DNA from 2 places in the Xanthomonas sp. NCPPB 3442 genome. Region 1 is predicted to be linked to the other one. Evidence: predicted binding sites of a transcription regulator. Region 1 holds the regulator's gene; the other holds the start of a gene.
What was found. Region 1 encodes HrcA, which represses chaperone genes, less so after heat shock. Its sites were predicted from a motif close to TTNGCACTCNNNNNNNNNGAGTGCNAA; they were not measured.
Positions count from the first base shown of each region.

Region 2: rpoH (RNA polymerase sigma factor RpoH) is a predicted target of HrcA. The motif match lies at 6,831-6,857, and genes of this name have one in related genera.

Region 1 covers NZ_CM161514.1:1,949,022-1,957,442, forward strand. Annotated here, with positions in the region: gene fur (ferric iron uptake transcriptional regulator) at 3-413, shown strand; gene recN (DNA repair protein RecN) at 880-2,544, opposite strand; gene hrcA (heat-inducible transcriptional repressor HrcA) at 2,682-3,713, shown strand; gene grpE (nucleotide exchange factor GrpE) at 3,812-4,330, shown strand; gene dnaK (molecular chaperone DnaK) at 4,472-6,397, shown strand; gene dnaJ (molecular chaperone DnaJ) at 6,558-7,685, shown strand; gene pdxY (pyridoxal kinase) at 8,211-8,421, shown strand, end outside.
Region 2 covers NZ_CM161514.1:703,541-711,961, forward strand. Annotated here, with positions in the region: gene rho (transcription termination factor Rho) at 1-910, opposite strand, end outside; gene trxA (thioredoxin TrxA) at 1,126-1,467, opposite strand; gene rhlB (ATP-dependent RNA helicase RhlB) at 1,666-3,387, shown strand; gene ftsE (cell division ATP-binding protein FtsE) at 3,463-4,149, shown strand; gene ftsX (permease-like cell division protein FtsX) at 4,146-5,096, shown strand; gene AC1POX_RS03095 (response regulator) at 5,105-5,947, shown strand; gene ung (uracil-DNA glycosylase) at 5,944-6,669, shown strand; gene rpoH (RNA polymerase sigma factor RpoH) at 6,868-7,743, shown strand; gene AC1POX_RS03110 (trimeric intracellular cation channel family protein) at 7,822-8,421, opposite strand, start outside.

The DNA of each region.
Region 1 (8,421 bases):
GTATGGAAACCCACGACCTGCGCAAAGTCGGGCTCAAGGTGACCCATCCGCGCATGCGGATCCTGGAACTGCTCGAACAGAAGAGCAATCAGCATCACCTCAGCGCAGAAGACATCTATCGCCAACTGCTCGATCACGGCGACGAGATCGGGCTGGCGACGGTCTACCGGGTGCTGACCCAGTTCGAGGCGGCCGGCCTGGTGCTGAAGCACAATTTCGAAGGCGGGCAGGCCGTCTACGAGCTGGACCGCGGCGGTCATCACGACCATATGGTGGACGTGGATACCGGTCATGTGATCGAGTTCGAGAGCGAGGAAATCGAGGCGCTGCAGCGCCAGATCGCCGCCAAGCACGGCTACGAACTGGAAGAGCACTCGCTGGTGCTGTACGTGCGCAAAAAGCGTCCGCGCTGAGCTGGGTGTCCCCATGCAGCCATGACCGTTACAAGGCGGCCCAGGCCGCCTTGTGCGTTCTGGGGGCGTGTTGGCGGATTCGATGCACGACCTTCCCCCATCAGCCTCGGGCACCTTCCCCCGCCAGCGGGGATAAGCAAGCCTTGTCGGCGAATGCTGGGGCTTGGCTGGCGGGGAGGGAGCGGGTCAGCTGAGCGAGGAAACCTCGCTGACGAGGGCCGGCAGTTGTCAGTGGAAAGGAGCCTCTCGCAAGCGGACGAAGGTTGCGGGGCCGCCCAGGTTGCCTGAGTGCATGGAGACGGCCTAGGGAAGCTCCACGTGGCCGATTGGTAGCGGCAACCTATGCATCCACAGCGTCGGTGGGCCACGCGTGATTACCGCTACCGGCGCACCGGCGCAACAGCACCAACAGTGCCGGCTGCCCTGATCAAGCCCTTCGCGCTGGCTTGCGAACGACCAGTCCCGCTCAGGCGCTCTGCAGCAGCTTGCGGGCGGCCGCGCGCGCTTCCTTGCTCACTTCCACACCACCCAGCATGCGTGCCAATTCTTCCTGGCGGGCCTGCGGGCCGAGCAGTTCGACCGCACTCTGGGTCATGCCGTCCACCGGCGCCTTGCTGACCCGGTAATGCGCGTGGCCCTTGGCGGCGACCTGCGGCAAGTGGGTAACGCACAGCACCTGGCGCTCTTCGCCCAGCGCGCGCAGCTTCTGCCCGACGATGTCGGCCACCGCGCCGCCGATGCCCGAATCCACTTCGTCGAACACCATGGTGGGCACGCTGTCCAGGCCCAGCGCCGCCACTTCGATGGCCAGCGAAATGCGCGACAGCTCGCCGCCGGAGGCGACCTTGCGCAAGGCGCGCGGGGGCTGCCCGGCGTTGGCGGCGACCAGGAATTCCACCCGTTCGGCGCCATTGGGGTCCGGCCGGGGGCTCTCGTGCGGCTGTAGCTGGATCAGGAACTGCCCGCCGCCCATGCCCAACTCGCCGATCAGCGCGGTGGTCGCGGCCGACAACGCCTCGGCGGCGGCGGTGCGGCTGTCGCTGAGCACGCCGGCCGCGCTGCGCCAGGCGCCGGTGGCGGTTTCGATGTGCTTGTCGAGCTGCTGCAGGCGCTCGTCGGCGCCGCGCAGGCTCTCGACTTCGGCGCTCAGGTGGTCGCGATGCGCGGACAGTTCGTCCGGCGTGACGCGGTGTTTGCGGGCCAGGTCGTGCAGGCGGCCGAGGCGGCGCTCCATCGCCTCGAACTGGGCCGGGTCGGCCTCCAGGTCGTCGCGCACACGGTCGAGCAGGGCCAGCGCTTCCTCGATCTGGATCACGGCGCTGTCCAGCAGCGCGTCCACTTCGGCCAGCCGCGGTTCGTGTTCGGCCACGCGCGACAAATCGTGGCGGCTGTCCTGCAACAGGCCCAGGGCACTGGCGCCGTCGTCGCCGTTGAGCTGCTGGGCGACGCTGTCGCAGGCACCGATCAGCGCGGTGGCATGGGCCTGGCGGCGGTGATTGACGTCCAGTGCGGCAATCGCGGCCGGGTCCAGGTCCTCGCGCTCCAGTTCGGCCAGTTGGTGTTCCAGAAAGCCGATCCGGTCGGAGACATCGCCCTGCGCGGAGAGCGCATCGCGCTCGTCCAGCAGCGCCTGCCAGCGCTGGCTGGCCTGGCGCACCTGCTCGCGCTGGGCGCTGTTGCGGGCGTAGGCATCGAGCAGGGCGAGCTGGCTGTGCCGGGCCATCAGCGCCTGGTGCTCGTGCTGGCCGTGGATTTCGACCAGTCTCGAGGCCAGTTCCGCCAGTTGCGAGGAAGTGACCGGGCGGCCGTTGATCCACGCGCGCGAGCCGCCGTCGGCGCGGATGATCCGGCGCAGCTGGCATTGCGCCTCGTCGTCGAGTTCGTTGTCGGCCAGCCAGCGCAGCCCGGGATGCTCGGCCGGTAGCTGGAATTCGGCCGACAGTTCGGCGCGCTCGGCGCCATGACGGACCACGCCGCTGTCGGCGCGCAGGCCGGACAGAAAGCCCAGCGCGTCCACCATCAGCGACTTGCCGGCGCCGGTTTCGCCCGATACCACGGTCATTCCCGGCCCGAATTCCAGTTCGGTGGCACGGACAACGGCGAAATCCTTGATCGAGAGGTGTCTGAGCATGAGGTCGAGTGTGAACGCTTTGGGGAAGCTTAGGGTGGCAGGGGCAGACGGGGAATCGGACGCTTGCCATCCCCGGGGCCAGACATTATCTATGCGCTGTCTCACCGGATGATCCCATGCGCGCGTCCCAGTCCCCAATGCTCGACCCTCGCGCCCGCCAGTTGCTGCGCACCCTGATTGCGCGCTACATCCGCGACGGCGAGCCGGTGGGCTCCAAGACGCTGGCCCAGCATGCGGGGCTGGACGTCAGCCCGGCCACCATCCGCAATATCCTGGCCGACCTGGAAGACGTCGGCCTGCTCAGCTCCCCGCATACCTCGGCCGGACGCGTGCCCACTGCGCATGGCTACCGGGTGTTCGTCGACAGCCTGGTGCAGATGCAGCCGCCTGGCGAAGAGGAAGTCCGCCGCCTGCGCGCGGAGCTGGCCAGCGGCAACGGCACGCAATCGTTGCTGGGCAGCGCCTCGCAGATGCTGTCGGCGATGAGCCACTTCGTCGGCGTGGTCAGCGCGCCGCGCCGCGAGCAGTTCGCGTTCCGGCATATCGACTTCGTGGCGCTGGATGCGCGCCGCGTGCTGGCGATCCTGGTGTTTGCCGACAACGAGGTGCAGAACCGCGTGATCGAGCCGCGCCGCGCTTACGAGCCGGCCGAGCTGGAACGGGTGGCCAATTACCTCAATGCGCAGTTTGCCGGGCGCGCGCTGGCCGACATCCGCGCCTGCCTGCTGCGCGAGCTGCGCATGGCCAAGAGCGAGATGGAACAACTGCTGGCGCACAGCGTGGACCTGGCCAGCGAGGCTCTGGTACCGGCCGATGCCGAGGACATGGTGATGGCCGGGCAGACCCGGCTGATGGGCGTGCAGGACCTGTCGGATCTGGATCGCCTGCGCGAACTGTTCGAGGCCTTCGCCAGCAAGCGCGAGATCCTGCAGCTGCTCGAGCGCACCATCCAGGCGCCGGGCGTGCGCATCTTCATCGGCGAGGAAACCGGCATGGTGTCGCTGGAAGACGTCTCGCTGGTCACTGCACCTTACGCCGCCAATGGCCAGGTGCTGGGCGTGCTGGGGGTGATCGGGCCCAAACGCATGGCCTACGACCGGCTGATTCCGCTGGTGCAGACCGCCGCCGACGTGCTGGGCGCGGCCATGGAGTCGCCCGGTACGCGATAACCGGCATCGATCGGCGCGATGCTTTGCTTGAAACGCGCGCGGGCGCCCATATACGGGGTGACGTTGGGGCGGGCGTTCCGCTTGCCCGGGAACTGCATATGAACCAAGACCACCCCGAATTCGACTCCGAAGACCTGTCCCAGAACCCGCCCGAGACCGATCCGCTCAAGGCCGAGATCGAATCGCTGCGCAGCGAGATCGCCCTGGTCAAGGCCGATGCCCTGCGCGAGCGCGCCGACCTGGAAAACCAGCGCAAGCGTATCGCCCGCGACGTGGAAAACGCGCGCAAGTTCGCCAACGAGAAGCTGCTCGGCGAGCTGCTGCCGGTGTTCGACAGCCTGGACGCGGGACTCACCGCCGCCGGCACCGAGCCCAGCCCGCTGCGCGATGGCCTGGACATGACCTACAAGCAATTGCTCAAGGTGGCCGCCGACAACGGCCTGACCCTGCTCGATCCGGTCGGCCAGCCGTTCAACCCGGACCAGCACCAGGCGATCAGCCAGGGCGAGGCCGAGGGCGTTGCGCCGGGTCACGTCGTGCAGGTGTTCCAGAAGGGCTACCTGCTCAACGATCGCCTGCTGCGCCCGGCCCTGGTGGTCGTGGCCAAGCACGACTGAACCGCAGCGCCGGCTGAACTGCCAGGCGCAGGCACGAAACACAGATGTGCGCCGGTGGCTTGAACACCTGCGCACCACCCCCACATCTCAGCCAGACCCGGCGTCGCCGGACACAGCTACAGAATCATCAGGAGCGTATCCATGGGCAAGATCATTGGTATTGACCTCGGCACCACGAACTCGTGCGTGTCGATCATGGACGGCGGCAAGGCCCGCGTCATCGAAAACTCCGAGGGCGATCGCACCACGCCTTCGATCGTCGCCTACACCAAGGACGGCGAAGTGCTGGTCGGCGCCTCGGCCAAGCGCCAGGCCGTGACCAACCCGAAGAACACCTTCTACGCGGTGAAGCGCCTGATCGGCCGCAAGTTCACCGATGGCGAAGTGCAGAAGGACATCTCGCACGTGCCGTACGGCATCCTGGCGCACGACAACGGCGATGCCTGGGTGCAGACCAGCGATGCCAAGCGCATGGCGCCGCAGGAAATCTCCGCGCGCGTGCTGGAAAAGATGAAGAAGACCGCCGAAGACTTCCTCGGCGAGAAGGTCACCGAAGCGGTGATCACCGTGCCGGCGTACTTCAACGACAGCCAGCGCCAGGCCACCAAGGATGCCGGTCGCATCGCCGGTCTGGACGTCAAGCGCATCATCAACGAGCCGACCGCCGCAGCCCTGGCCTATGGCCTGGACAAGAACGGCGGCGACCGCAAGATTGCCGTGTACGACCTGGGCGGCGGTACCTTCGACGTGTCGATCATCGAGATCGCCGAAGTCGATGGCGAAAAGCAGTTCGAAGTGCTGGCCACCAACGGCGACACCTTCCTGGGCGGCGAAGACTTCGACAACCGCGTCATCGAGTACCTGGTCGACGAATTCAACAAGGACCAGGGCATCGACCTGCGTAAGGATCCGCTGGCGCTGCAGCGCCTGAAAGACGCCGCAGAGCGCGCCAAGATCGAGCTGTCGTCCAGCCAGCAGACCGAAGTGAACCTGCCGTACGTCACCGCCGATGCGTCGGGCCCGAAGCACCTCAACATCAAGTTGACCCGTGCCAAGCTCGAAGCGCTGGTGGAAGACTTGGTCAAGAAGTCGATCGAGCCGTGCCGCACCGCGTTGAACGACGCTGGCCTGCGCGCCAGCGACATCAACGAAGTGATCCTGGTCGGCGGCCAGACCCGCATGCCGAAGGTGCAGCAGGCGGTTGCCGATTTCTTCGGCAAGGAACCGCGCAAGGACGTCAACCCGGACGAGGCGGTGGCCGTGGGTGCGGCGATCCAGGGCGGCGTGCTGGCCGGCGACGTCAAGGACGTGCTGCTGCTGGACGTGACCCCGCTGTCGCTGGGTATCGAGACCATGGGCGGCGTGTTCACCAAGATCATCGAAAAGAACACCACCATTCCGACCAAGGCCTCGCAGACCTTCTCCACCGCCGAAGACAACCAGTCGGCCGTGACCGTGCATGTGTTGCAGGGTGAGCGCGAGCAGGCCCGCTTCAACAAGTCGCTGGCCAAGTTCGACCTGTCCGGCATCGAGCCGGCGCCGCGCGGCATGCCGCAGGTAGAAGTGTCCTTCGACATCGACGCCAACGGCATCCTGCACGTGTCGGCCAAGGACAAGAAGACCAACAAGGAACAGAAGGTCGAGATTAAGGCCGGTTCGGGTCTGTCGGACGAAGAGATCCAGCGCATGGTCGCCGACGCGGAAGCCAACCGCGAAGAAGACAAGAAGTTCCAGGAGCTGGTGCAGGCCCGCAACCAGGCCGATGGTCTGATCCACGCCACCCGTACCGCGATCACCGAGCATGGCAGCAAGGTCGGTGGCGATGTGATCGGCAAGGTGGAAGCGGCGCTGTCGGATCTGGAAACCGCCATGAAGGGCGACGACAAGGCGCAGATCGAAGCACGCACCAAGACGCTGGAAGAAGCCGGCCAGTCGTTGTACGCAGCAGCTGCGGCGGCAGAGCAGGGCGGTAACGCCGATGCGGCCAGCGGCAACGCACAGGCCTCCAAGGCCGCCGACGACGTGGTGGACGCCGAGTTCACCGAGGTCAAGGACGACAAGAAGTAAGCCGTGATTTGGGAGTCGGGAGTGGGGATTGGCAAGCGCTAAAGCTTGCCGATTCCCGTCCCGATATCCTTAACGCGTCGCGTCGCCAGGGCGGACCAGCACACGCTGTCCGCTTTTGCGTTTCAACGAATCTCAAATCACGAATCCCGAATCCCGGCTTATGAGCAAACGCGATTACTACGAAGTGCTGGGCGTTGCCCGTGGCGCCAGCGACGAGGAGCTGAAGAAGGCGTACCGGCGCTGTGCGATGAAGCACCACCCGGACCGCAATCCTGGCGACGCGGCTGCCGAAGCGGCGTTCAAGGAATGCAAGGAAGCCTACGAGGTGCTGTCCGATGGCAATAAGCGGCGCGCCTACGACGCGCACGGCCATGCGGCCTTCGAGCACGGCATGGGCGGTGGCGGTGGGCCGGGTGGCCCGGACATGGGAGATATCTTTGGCGATATCTTCGGCAATATTTTCGGCGGTGGCGCCGCCGGTCCGCGCGCTGCGCGACGTGGTGCCGACGTGGGTTACGTACTGGAACTGGATCTGGAAGAAGCCGTCGCCGGGATCGAGCGCCGCATCGAGATTCCGACGCTGGTCGAATGCGCGCCCTGCCACGGCAGCGGTTCGGAAGACGGCAAGGTCGAGACCTGCGGCACCTGCCATGGGCGCGGCCAGGTGCGCATCCAGCGCGGCATTTTCGCCATGCAGCAGAGCTGCCCGCATTGCGACGGGCGCGGCACGCTGATCCAGAACCCCTGCAAGACCTGCCACGGTGCCGGTCGCGTGGAAGAAGACAAGGTGCTGTCGATCAAGGTGCCCGCCGGCGTGGATACCGGCGACCGGATTCGTCTTGCAGGCGAAGGCGAGGCCGGCCCGGCCGGCACGCCGCCGGGCGATCTGTATGTGGAAGTGCGGGTGCGCGAGCATGCGATCTTCCAGCGCGACGGCGACGATCTGCATTGCGAGGTGCCGATCCGCATTTCGCAGGCCGCGCTCGGCGATACCGTGCGCGTGGCGACCCTAGGCGGCGAAGCGGAGATCCGCATCCCGGCCGAGACCCAGACCGGCAAGTTGTTCCGTCTGCGCGGCAAGGGCGTGCGTTCGGTGCGCAGCCGTAGCGAAGGCGATCTGTATTGCCGCGTGGTGGTGGAGACCCCGGTCAATCTCACCGCCGACCAGCGCGAACTGCTGCAGCAGTTCGAAGCGACGTTCACCGGCGAGGATGCACGCAAGCATTCGCCCAAGTCGGCCACCTTCATCGACGGCGTCAAGGGGTTTTGGGATCGGATGACGTCCTGACCCAGGCGGCGTGATGTCACGATGGCCCGGCGTGCGGCTTGCTGCGCGTCGGGCTCTTTTTTTGGGTTGTCCCGAAGGCTGCCCGCGATGCGGCCGACGCGTTGAAGTTGCGGACGCAACGCGATGTCAGCGTGAGAATTGCCGGGGCAGCTGCGCGCGTTTCAGTAGCGCCACTGCGAGATCTCCAGCGACATCTCCGCACATCGCACGTGTGTGTTTGACGCGTCGTCATTGCCTTCAGACGCAGCACGCTGTCGCCCGCAACGCGAGGCAACGCCAGTCCTTGATCGTGCAGTTCGGCCATTGGCCTGCAGCATCGGTCGAGCGTCTTTTGGCGTCTCACCTTGCTCAACGAGCGTACTGCCACTCACGCTGCGCCGGCGGGCTTGGGCATCTGGCCGTGATGTGTTCAAGACCAGGGGCGTGCTGTTCAGCAGCGCCCACTGCCGGTGGTGCCGTTCCTCCACGACATCCTGGCAAGGTTACGCGGATAATCGGTGCCATCTCTCCAGCATGGTCGCCCGCATGAGCGATGCAACCGACAGCCACCTCGTCCATGGTCGCCGCCAGCGTCCGGACGGCCCTTCGCCGATCGACGTGATTTCGGTGCAATCGCAATTGGTCTATGGCCATGCCGGCAACAGCGCTGCGGTGCCGCCGCTGCGCGCGCTGGGACTGCGTGTGGCCGAAGTACCCACCACGTTGCTGAGCAACGCGCCGTTTTACGCGACCCTGC
Region 2 (8,421 bases), 1.2 Mb from region 1:
ACAGGTGGTCGCCGGTGCGCAGGTTGAAGCGACGGATCTGGCTGGGCGAGATATAGGTATCGTCCGGGCCGGCCAGGTAGCTGGCTTCTGCGGCACGCAGGAAACCGAAGCCGTCGGGCAGGATTTCCAGCACGCCGTCGGCGGCAACGCCTTCACCGTGACGGGTCAGCACCTTGAGCAGGGCGAAGATCACGTCCTGCTTGCGCGCACGCGCCACGCCTTCCTGGATGTTGAGCTGGTCGGCGATGTCCAGCAGCTTCTGCGCCGGCATCCGCTTGAGGTCGCTCAGCGAATACACCGGAAAACCTTCCGGCACGGCCGGATGCGGACGCGCGATGAACGGCTCGTTGTTGCCGTCGGACGAGGGCATGCCGCCGTCGTTGCCGAAGCGGTCGCGCGGGCCGCGGTCGCGGCGGTTGCGGAACCGGTCACGGCGGTTGCCCTGCTGGTTCTGGCCTTGCTGGTTTTGTCCCTGACCCTGACCGCCCTGGCCTTGCTGATTCTGGCCGGCGTTCTGGTTCTGGTTCTGGCCCTGCTGCTGACCTTGGCCCTGGTTCTGGCCTTGATTCTGGTTCTGCTGTTGCTGCGCCTGGTTGAAGCGCTGCTGCTGCGACTGGCCACCCTCGCGGGGCTCGCCGTGGGTGTCGCCGCCGTGGCTGGCGCTGGGCGCCTGACCGGCGTGTGCGCCATCGCTGGACGTCTGCGCCGGTGCCGGATCGGCAGCGCGCGACGGTGCCTGCGGGGCACGGGGTGCTTCGGGTGCGGGACTGGTGGGCAAGGGCAGGTTGGGCTGCTGTGCGCCAGCCTCTTCAGTGGCGGCGGCGGTCTTGCTCACGCGCGGCTTGCGCACGCGCTTCTCGACGGTAGCGTCGACGCTGCTCCCGGTATCGGAGGAAGGATGATCGGACAAGTGCGTGATTCCTCGCTAAGGTGCGAGCGCCCAACTAGGGGCGAACTGGTGGTAGATGGGAGTCTAGAAGAGCTTCTAGAGGGGTGCGGCGGCGCACGAACGTGCGCCGGACCAACTGACACTATCACCGCCGCGCGTGACCGCGCAAGCGTCTTCCCGGGCATGATTTAACTGCCGGCGCATCATCGGGCGCCCATTGCTGGACGCCCGCCTGCTCAGGCGGCCGCGCCACCCAGGGTCTTGTCGATCATCTGGGTCAGCTGGCCCTTGCCGACGGCGCCGATCTGGGTCGCCTGCACCTGCCCGTCCTTGAACAGCAACAGCATCGGGATCGAGCGCACGTGGTACTTGATGGCCAGCGCACGGTTCTGGTCCACATTCACCTTGGCGACCTTGAGGCGGCCCTGATAGGTGTCGGCCAGATCGTCCAGCACCGGGGCGATCATCTTGCACGGGCCGCACCACTCGGCCCAGAAATCCACCAGAACCGGTTCGCCCGATTGCAGTACAGCTGTGTCGAAGTCGGCATCGCCGACATGTTGAACCTTATCGCTCACCTTGGGTCTCCTGGAAACCAAAACGGCCCACCCGAACGGGCAGGCCGCTACATTGCGCTAAACTGGGGCATTGCGCGACTGAATCAAGTGCCAGTCCTGAAGCCGCGCTGTCCGCCACAACAGCCGCAGTTTGCGACGCTGTCGGCATCGATGCAAGCCGCGCCCGGGCTGCCCAGGGCGCCTCACGAAGACGGAATAATGAGCGACAAACCGCTGACCGATGTGACCTTTTCCTCGTTCGATCTGCATCCGGCCTTGATCGCCGGGCTGGAGAGCGCCGGGTTTACCCGCTGTACCCCGATCCAGGCGCTGACCTTGCCGGTCGCGCTGCCGGGCGGCGATGTCGCCGGCCAGGCCCAGACCGGTACCGGCAAGACCTTGGCGTTCCTGGTCGCGGTGATGAATCGGCTGCTGATCCGCCCGGCCCTGGCCGACCGCAAGCCGGAAGACCCGCGCGCGCTGATCCTGGCGCCGACCCGCGAGCTGGCGATCCAGATCCACAAGGACGCAGTGAAGTTCGGCGCCGACCTTGGCCTGCGCTTTGCGCTGGTCTATGGCGGGGTGGATTACGACAAACAGCGCGAACTGTTGCAGCAGGGCGTGGACGTGATCATCGCCACCCCGGGCCGCCTGATCGACTACGTCAAGCAGCACAAGGTGGTCTCGCTGCACGCCTGCGAGATCTGCGTGCTGGACGAGGCCGACCGCATGTTCGACCTGGGCTTCATCAAGGACATCCGCTTCCTGTTGCGGCGTATGCCCGAGCGCGGCACCCGGCAGACGTTGTTGTTCTCGGCCACGCTCAGCCACCGCGTGCTGGAGCTGGCCTACGAGCACATGAACGAGCCGGAGAAGCTCGTCGTCGAGACCGAAAGCATCACCGCTGCGCGGGTGCGCCAGCGCATCTATTTCCCGTCCGACGAAGAGAAGCAGACGCTGCTGTTGGGCTTGCTGTCGCGCAGCGAAGGCGCGCGCACCATGGTGTTCGTCAATACCAAGGCGTTCGTGGAGCGCGTGGCGCGCACCCTGGAGCGGCACGGCTACCGGGTCGGCGTGCTGTCGGGCGATGTGCCGCAGAAGAAGCGCGAGTCGCTGCTCAACCGCTTCCAGAAAGGCCAGCTCGAAATCCTGGTCGCCACCGACGTGGCTGCGCGCGGTCTGCATATCGATGGCGTCAAGTACGTCTACAACTACGACCTGCCGTTCGACGCCGAAGACTACGTCCATCGCATCGGCCGCACCGCGCGCCTGGGCGAGGAAGGCGATGCGATCAGCTTCGCCTGCGAACGCTATGCGATGAGCCTGCCGGACATCGAGGCCTATATCGAGCAGAAGATCCCGGTCGAGCCGGTGACGTCCGAACTGCTGACGCCGCTGCCGCGTGCGCCACGCGTGCCGGTGGAAGGCGAAGAGGCCGACGACGACGCTGGCGACAGCGTGGGCACGATCTTCCGCGAAGCGCGCGAGCAGCGCGCCGCCGAAGAACAGCGTCGCGGTGGCGGGCGCAGTGGTTCGGGCGGGTCGCGCAGCGGCAGTGGCGGTGGCGGTGGTCGCCGCGAAGGCGCCGGTGCCGATGGCAAGCCGCGTCCGCGTCGCAAGCCACGGGTGGAAGGCCAGGCGCCTGCAACTGCGGCGTCGACCGAACATCCGGTCGTTGCCGCAGCGGCGGGACAGGCACCTTCCGCGGGCGTGGCCGATGCCGAGCGCGCGCCACGCAAGCGTCGGCGTCGTCGTAACGGTCGTCCGGTCGAGGGTGCCGAGCCGGCAGTGGCATCCACGCCGGTTCCCGCACCTGCCGCACCGCGTAAGCCCACCCAGGTGGTTGCCAAGCCGGTGCGTGCCGCCGCCAAGCCGTCGGGCAGCCCCTCGCTGCTCAGCCGGATCGGCCGCCGACTGCGTTCGCTGGTCTCAGGCAACTGACCGTTTGCGGCACTGATCGCATCGCCGCGCATCGGCGATGCGACGCAAGCACTGACGCTCCGGCATAATCGCTGAATGACCGTTCTGCGTTTCGACAACGTCAGCAAGCACTACGCCGGTGGCCACCAGGCGCTGACCGATGTCAGCTTCGAAGTGGCCGATGGCGAGATGCTGTTCGTGACCGGCCACTCCGGCGCCGGCAAAAGTACCTTGCTCAAATTGATCCACCTCAGCGAACGCCCGAGTCAGGGCGCGGTACTGCTGGGCGAACGTAACCTGCTCAAGGTACGTGGCCGGCAGATTCCGCTGCATCGGCGCCAGGTGGGTGCGGTCTATCAGGACCACCGTCTGCTCAACGACCGCAGCATCGCCGAGAACGTGGCCCTGCCGCTGATCTTGCGCGGCACCCGGCGTTCCGAGATCGGCAAGCGCGTGCGCTCGGCATTGGAGCGCATCGGTCTGGCCCATCGCGAGAAAGCCCTGCCGTCGCAATTGTCTGCCGGCGAGCAGCAACGCGTGGGCATCGCGCGCGCCATCGTCGGCGAGCCGCGGCTGCTGGTGGCCGATGAGCCCACCGGCAATCTCGACCCGGCACTGGCCGCGGAAATCATGCAGTTGTTCGCCGAACTTCCGGCCCGTGGCACCAGCGTGCTGGTGGTCAGCCACGACCTGGCGCTGCTCAAGCAGATGCGCAAGCGCGTGCTGATCCTGGATCACGGCCGCCTGGTCGACGACATCTCGCCGCAGGACCTGGCCGAATGAGCAAGCCCGCCAATACCGAAACCGTCGCGCCGTCGCGGCTCGGCGTCTGGATCGACCACCATCTGCACAGCATTGCCTTCAGCCTGGGCCGTGCGATGCGCAAGCCGTGGGCCACGTTGCTGACCATCGTGGTGATGGCCCTGGCCCTGGCCCTGCCGCTGGGGCTGTCGATCGCGCTGGATAACGTCAAGCTGCTGGCCGGCAGCGTGCAGCAGTCGCGCGAGATCAATCTGTTTCTGAAGGTCGACGTGGCTGCCGAGGCGGCGCAGGCGCTGGCCGGCGAGCTGCGTGCACGCCCGGATGTCGCCAAGGTGACGCTGCGCACGCCGGAGCAGGGCTTGGCCGAGCTGCGCGAAAGCGCCAAGCTCGATGAAGCGGCCGATGCGCTGGGCGACAACCCGCTGCCCACCTTGCTGATCGTCACTCCCGCCGATGCGACCGACGACGCGCAGCTGGCCAATGCGCTGCAGGCGCTGCCGCAGACCGATCAGGTGCAGCACGATGCGCTGTGGCGCAAGCGCCTGGATGGCTGGTTGCACTTCGGCGAGCGCCTGGTCCAGGTGTTGTCTGCCCTGCTCGGGATCGGTGCGGTGCTGGTGGTCGGCAACACCGTGCGGCTGGACATTCAGTCGCGGCGCGAGGAAATCGGCGTGCTGCAGTTGCTCGGCGCCAGCGATGGCTTCATCCGCCGCCCGTTTTTGTATCTGGGCGCGTGGTACGGACTCGGCGCCGGCGCTGTCGCGCTCGCTCTGATCGCCGCCTCGGGCCTGGCATTGCGTGCGCCGTTGGCGACATTGGCCGACAGTTACGGCAGTTCTTTTACCCTGCACGGGCTGGATCTGTTGCATTCTGCGATGGTGCTGGTCGGCACCTTAGTCCTGGGTTGGTTGGGTGCCTGGCTGGTGACCGGCCATTTCCTTCGCCAGACCCGTCCTACCGAGACCTGAGGCCTGCCATGCATCCACCAGATCTCAAACACCTGATCAGCGACGCACCGCGCGTGATGGTGGTCGATGGTTCCAAGTTGGTGCGCAAGCTGATTGCCGACGTGCTCAAGCGCGACCTGCCCAATGTGCAGGTGATCGGCTGTTCCAACATTGCCGAAGCGCGGCAGGCGCTGGAAGCCGGCGCCGTGGATCTGGTCACCACCTCGCTGTCGCTGCCCGATGGCGACGGCCTGACCCTGGCGCGCAGCGTGCGCGAAACCGCCGGGCAGGCCTATGTACCGGTAATCGTGGTCTCCGGCGATGCGCAGCAGCATCTGGTGGAGCGCCGATTCACCGAGTACGTCACCGATTATTTCGACAAGGCGCTGGGCCATGAAGCCCTGGCGACCTTCATCCGCGGCTACGTGCAGCCCGAGCCGGTGGTGGGGGCGACCGTGCTCTACATCGAAGACAGCCGCGTGGTGGCCGAGGCGACCAAGCGCATGCTCGAACGGCAGAGCCTGAAAGTGGTGCACGTGCTCACCGCCGAAGATGCCTTTGCGCTGCTCACCGCCGAATCGCTGGGCCGCACCGAACGCCGCATCGACGTGGTGCTGACCGACGTGACCCTGAAAGGCGAGCTCAACGGCCGCGACGTGGTCGAGCGTATCCGCATCGATTTCGCCTACGGCAAGCGCCGCCTGCCGGTGCTGGTGATGACCGGCGACACCAACCCGCGCAATCAATCCGACTTGCTGCGCGCCGGTGCCAACGATCTGGTGCAGAAACCGATCGAAGAGCGCCTGCTGGTGACCAAGGTGTTGTTCCAGCTGCGCCTGGCACGCCTGGAGGATCAGGCTGTCACGCTATGACTGAAGGGGAGGGACGCATCCAGCTGGAACCGTCGTGGAAGGCAAGAGTGGGCGACTGGCTGCTGCGCCCGCAGATGCAGGAGCTGTCGGCATTCCTGCGCCAGCGCAAGGCGGCCGGAGCACGGGTGTTTCCGCCCGGCCCGCAGATCTTCGCCGCCTTCGACGCCACCCCGTTCGAGCAGGTCAAGGTAGTGATCCTGGGCCAGGACCCGTATCACGGCGAAGGTCAGGCGCATGGGCTGTGCTTCTCGGTATTGCCCGGCGTGCCGGTGCCGCCGTCGCTGCTCAACATCTACAAAGAGATCCAGGACGACCTGGGGATCGCGCGGCCGGATCACGGCTACCTGATGCCCTGGGCGCGCCAGGGCGTGCTGCTGCTCAATGCCGTGCTGACGGTGGAGCAGGGACGCGCCGGCGCCCACCAGAACAAGGGCTGGGAAGGCTTCACCGATCATGTGGTGGACACCCTCAACCGCGAGCGCGAAGGGCTGGTGTTCCTGCTGTGGGGCAGCTATGCACAGTCCAAGGGCAAGGTCATCGACCCGGCACGCCATCGGGTCTTGAAGGCGCCGCATCCTTCGCCGCTGTCGGCGCACCGCGGCTTCCTGGGCTGCCGGCATTTTTCCAAGACCAACGACCATTTGCGGCGGCGTGGTCTGAGCCCGATCGACTGGTCGCTGCCACCGCGCAGCGCGCTGGACACCACCTCCACCGGCGCCTGAACGACGCTGGCGGCATCTCGTTGCGCAACCAATTTGTCACGGTTTGCACAGGGGCTTGGTGATACCGTAAGCCTCGAATTTGGGGTGCCGGGCTGTAGAACACCGGTGATGCCAAACACCCGAACGTTCTATAAATGGAATGCTGGGAACTCTTTCTGTACCCGGCAGTCCAATAGTTCGACTGCTAAGATGGTGCCTATGAATCAGACTACCTCGACTGCCCTTGTGGCAAACAATCTCCCGATTCCCAGTGCGCTCGGTTCGCTGGACGCCTACATCGGTGCCGTGCACCAGATCCCGGTGCTGTCGGTCGATGAGGAGCAGGATCTGGCCCGTCGCTTCCGCGACGAGCTGGACCTGGACGCCGCGCGCGAACTGGTCCATTCCCACCTGCGCTTCGTGGTGCACGTGGCCCGCGGCTACAACGGCTACGGCCTGCCGCTGGGCGACCTGATCCAGGAAGGCAATATCGGCCTGATGAAGGCGGTCAAGCGCTTCGACCCAGACATGGGCGTGCGCCTGGTCAGCTTCGCGGTGCACTGGATCCGTGCCGAGATGCACGAGTTCATCCTGAAGAACTGGCGCATCGTCAAGGTCGCCACCACCAAGGCGCAGCGCAAGCTGTTCTTCAACCTGCGCAAGTCCAAGACCCGTCTGGGTTGGCTCAATGCGTCGGAAGTGACTGCGGTTGCCAAGGACCTGAACGTCTCCGAGCGTGAAGTGATGGAGATGGAGTCGCGCCTGTCCGGTCGCGATATCGGTTTCGACGCGTCGTCGGACGAAGACGACGATCACGGCCCGCCGTCGCCGGTGAGCTATCTGGTCGCCAATGAAGAAGACCCGTCGCAGGCGTACGAGCGCCACGACAGCGAAGACAACCAGCTGCAGCTGCTGCGCGAAGGCATGGCTGGACTGGACGCGCGTTCGCGCGACATCGTCAAGCGCCGTTGGCTGGATTCCGATTCGAAAGTGACGCTGCAGGAACTGGCAGACGAATACGGCGTGTCGGCCGAGCGTATCCGCCAGATCGAAGCCAATGCGCTGAAGAAGATGAAGGCGCTGTTCGTCGCCTGACCCTGTCGGTCTTGCGCGAGTGGTTGTACAGACGGCCCGGTTTTCCGGGCCGTTTGCATATGTGGTGTTACGCGATTGCTACTCCGGCGTGCGCGCCACCGGCAGATGCCAGCCGTAGCGGATGGCCATGAAGCGCAGGCCGAAACACACGCCGCCGCCGGTCGCCAACGACCAGGCCTGCGGCACATCCAGGACGTGCCCGATCGCGACCAGCCCGCCACCGGCAAGCGCTGCTACCGCATACAGTTCGGCCTGCAGCACCACCGGCGTGCGCGCCACCAGCAGATCGCGCGCGATGCCTCCGCCGATGCCGCTGAGCATGCCCAGCAGCGTCGCGCTGAGTGGGCTGAGGTGATAGTCCAGCGCCTTGCTGGTGCCGTAGACCGCAAACAGCGCCAATCCGGCCGCATCGAAGAGTTGCACCGGGTTGCGCAGCCGCTCCACCGCTGCATGCCAATAGAACCCGGCCACGCCGGCCAGGCAGGCCACCAGCAGATACTGCGGCTGCACCAGCGCGGCCGGCGGGGTGGCGCCGATCAGCACATCGCGCACGATGCCGCCGGACACCGCTGCCGCGCAGGAGAGCACCAGCACGCCGAACAGGTCCAGGCGGTTGCGCACCGCCAAGGTCGCGCCGCTCAGGGCGAACACGAAGGTGCCGAGCAGATCCAGCAGGAA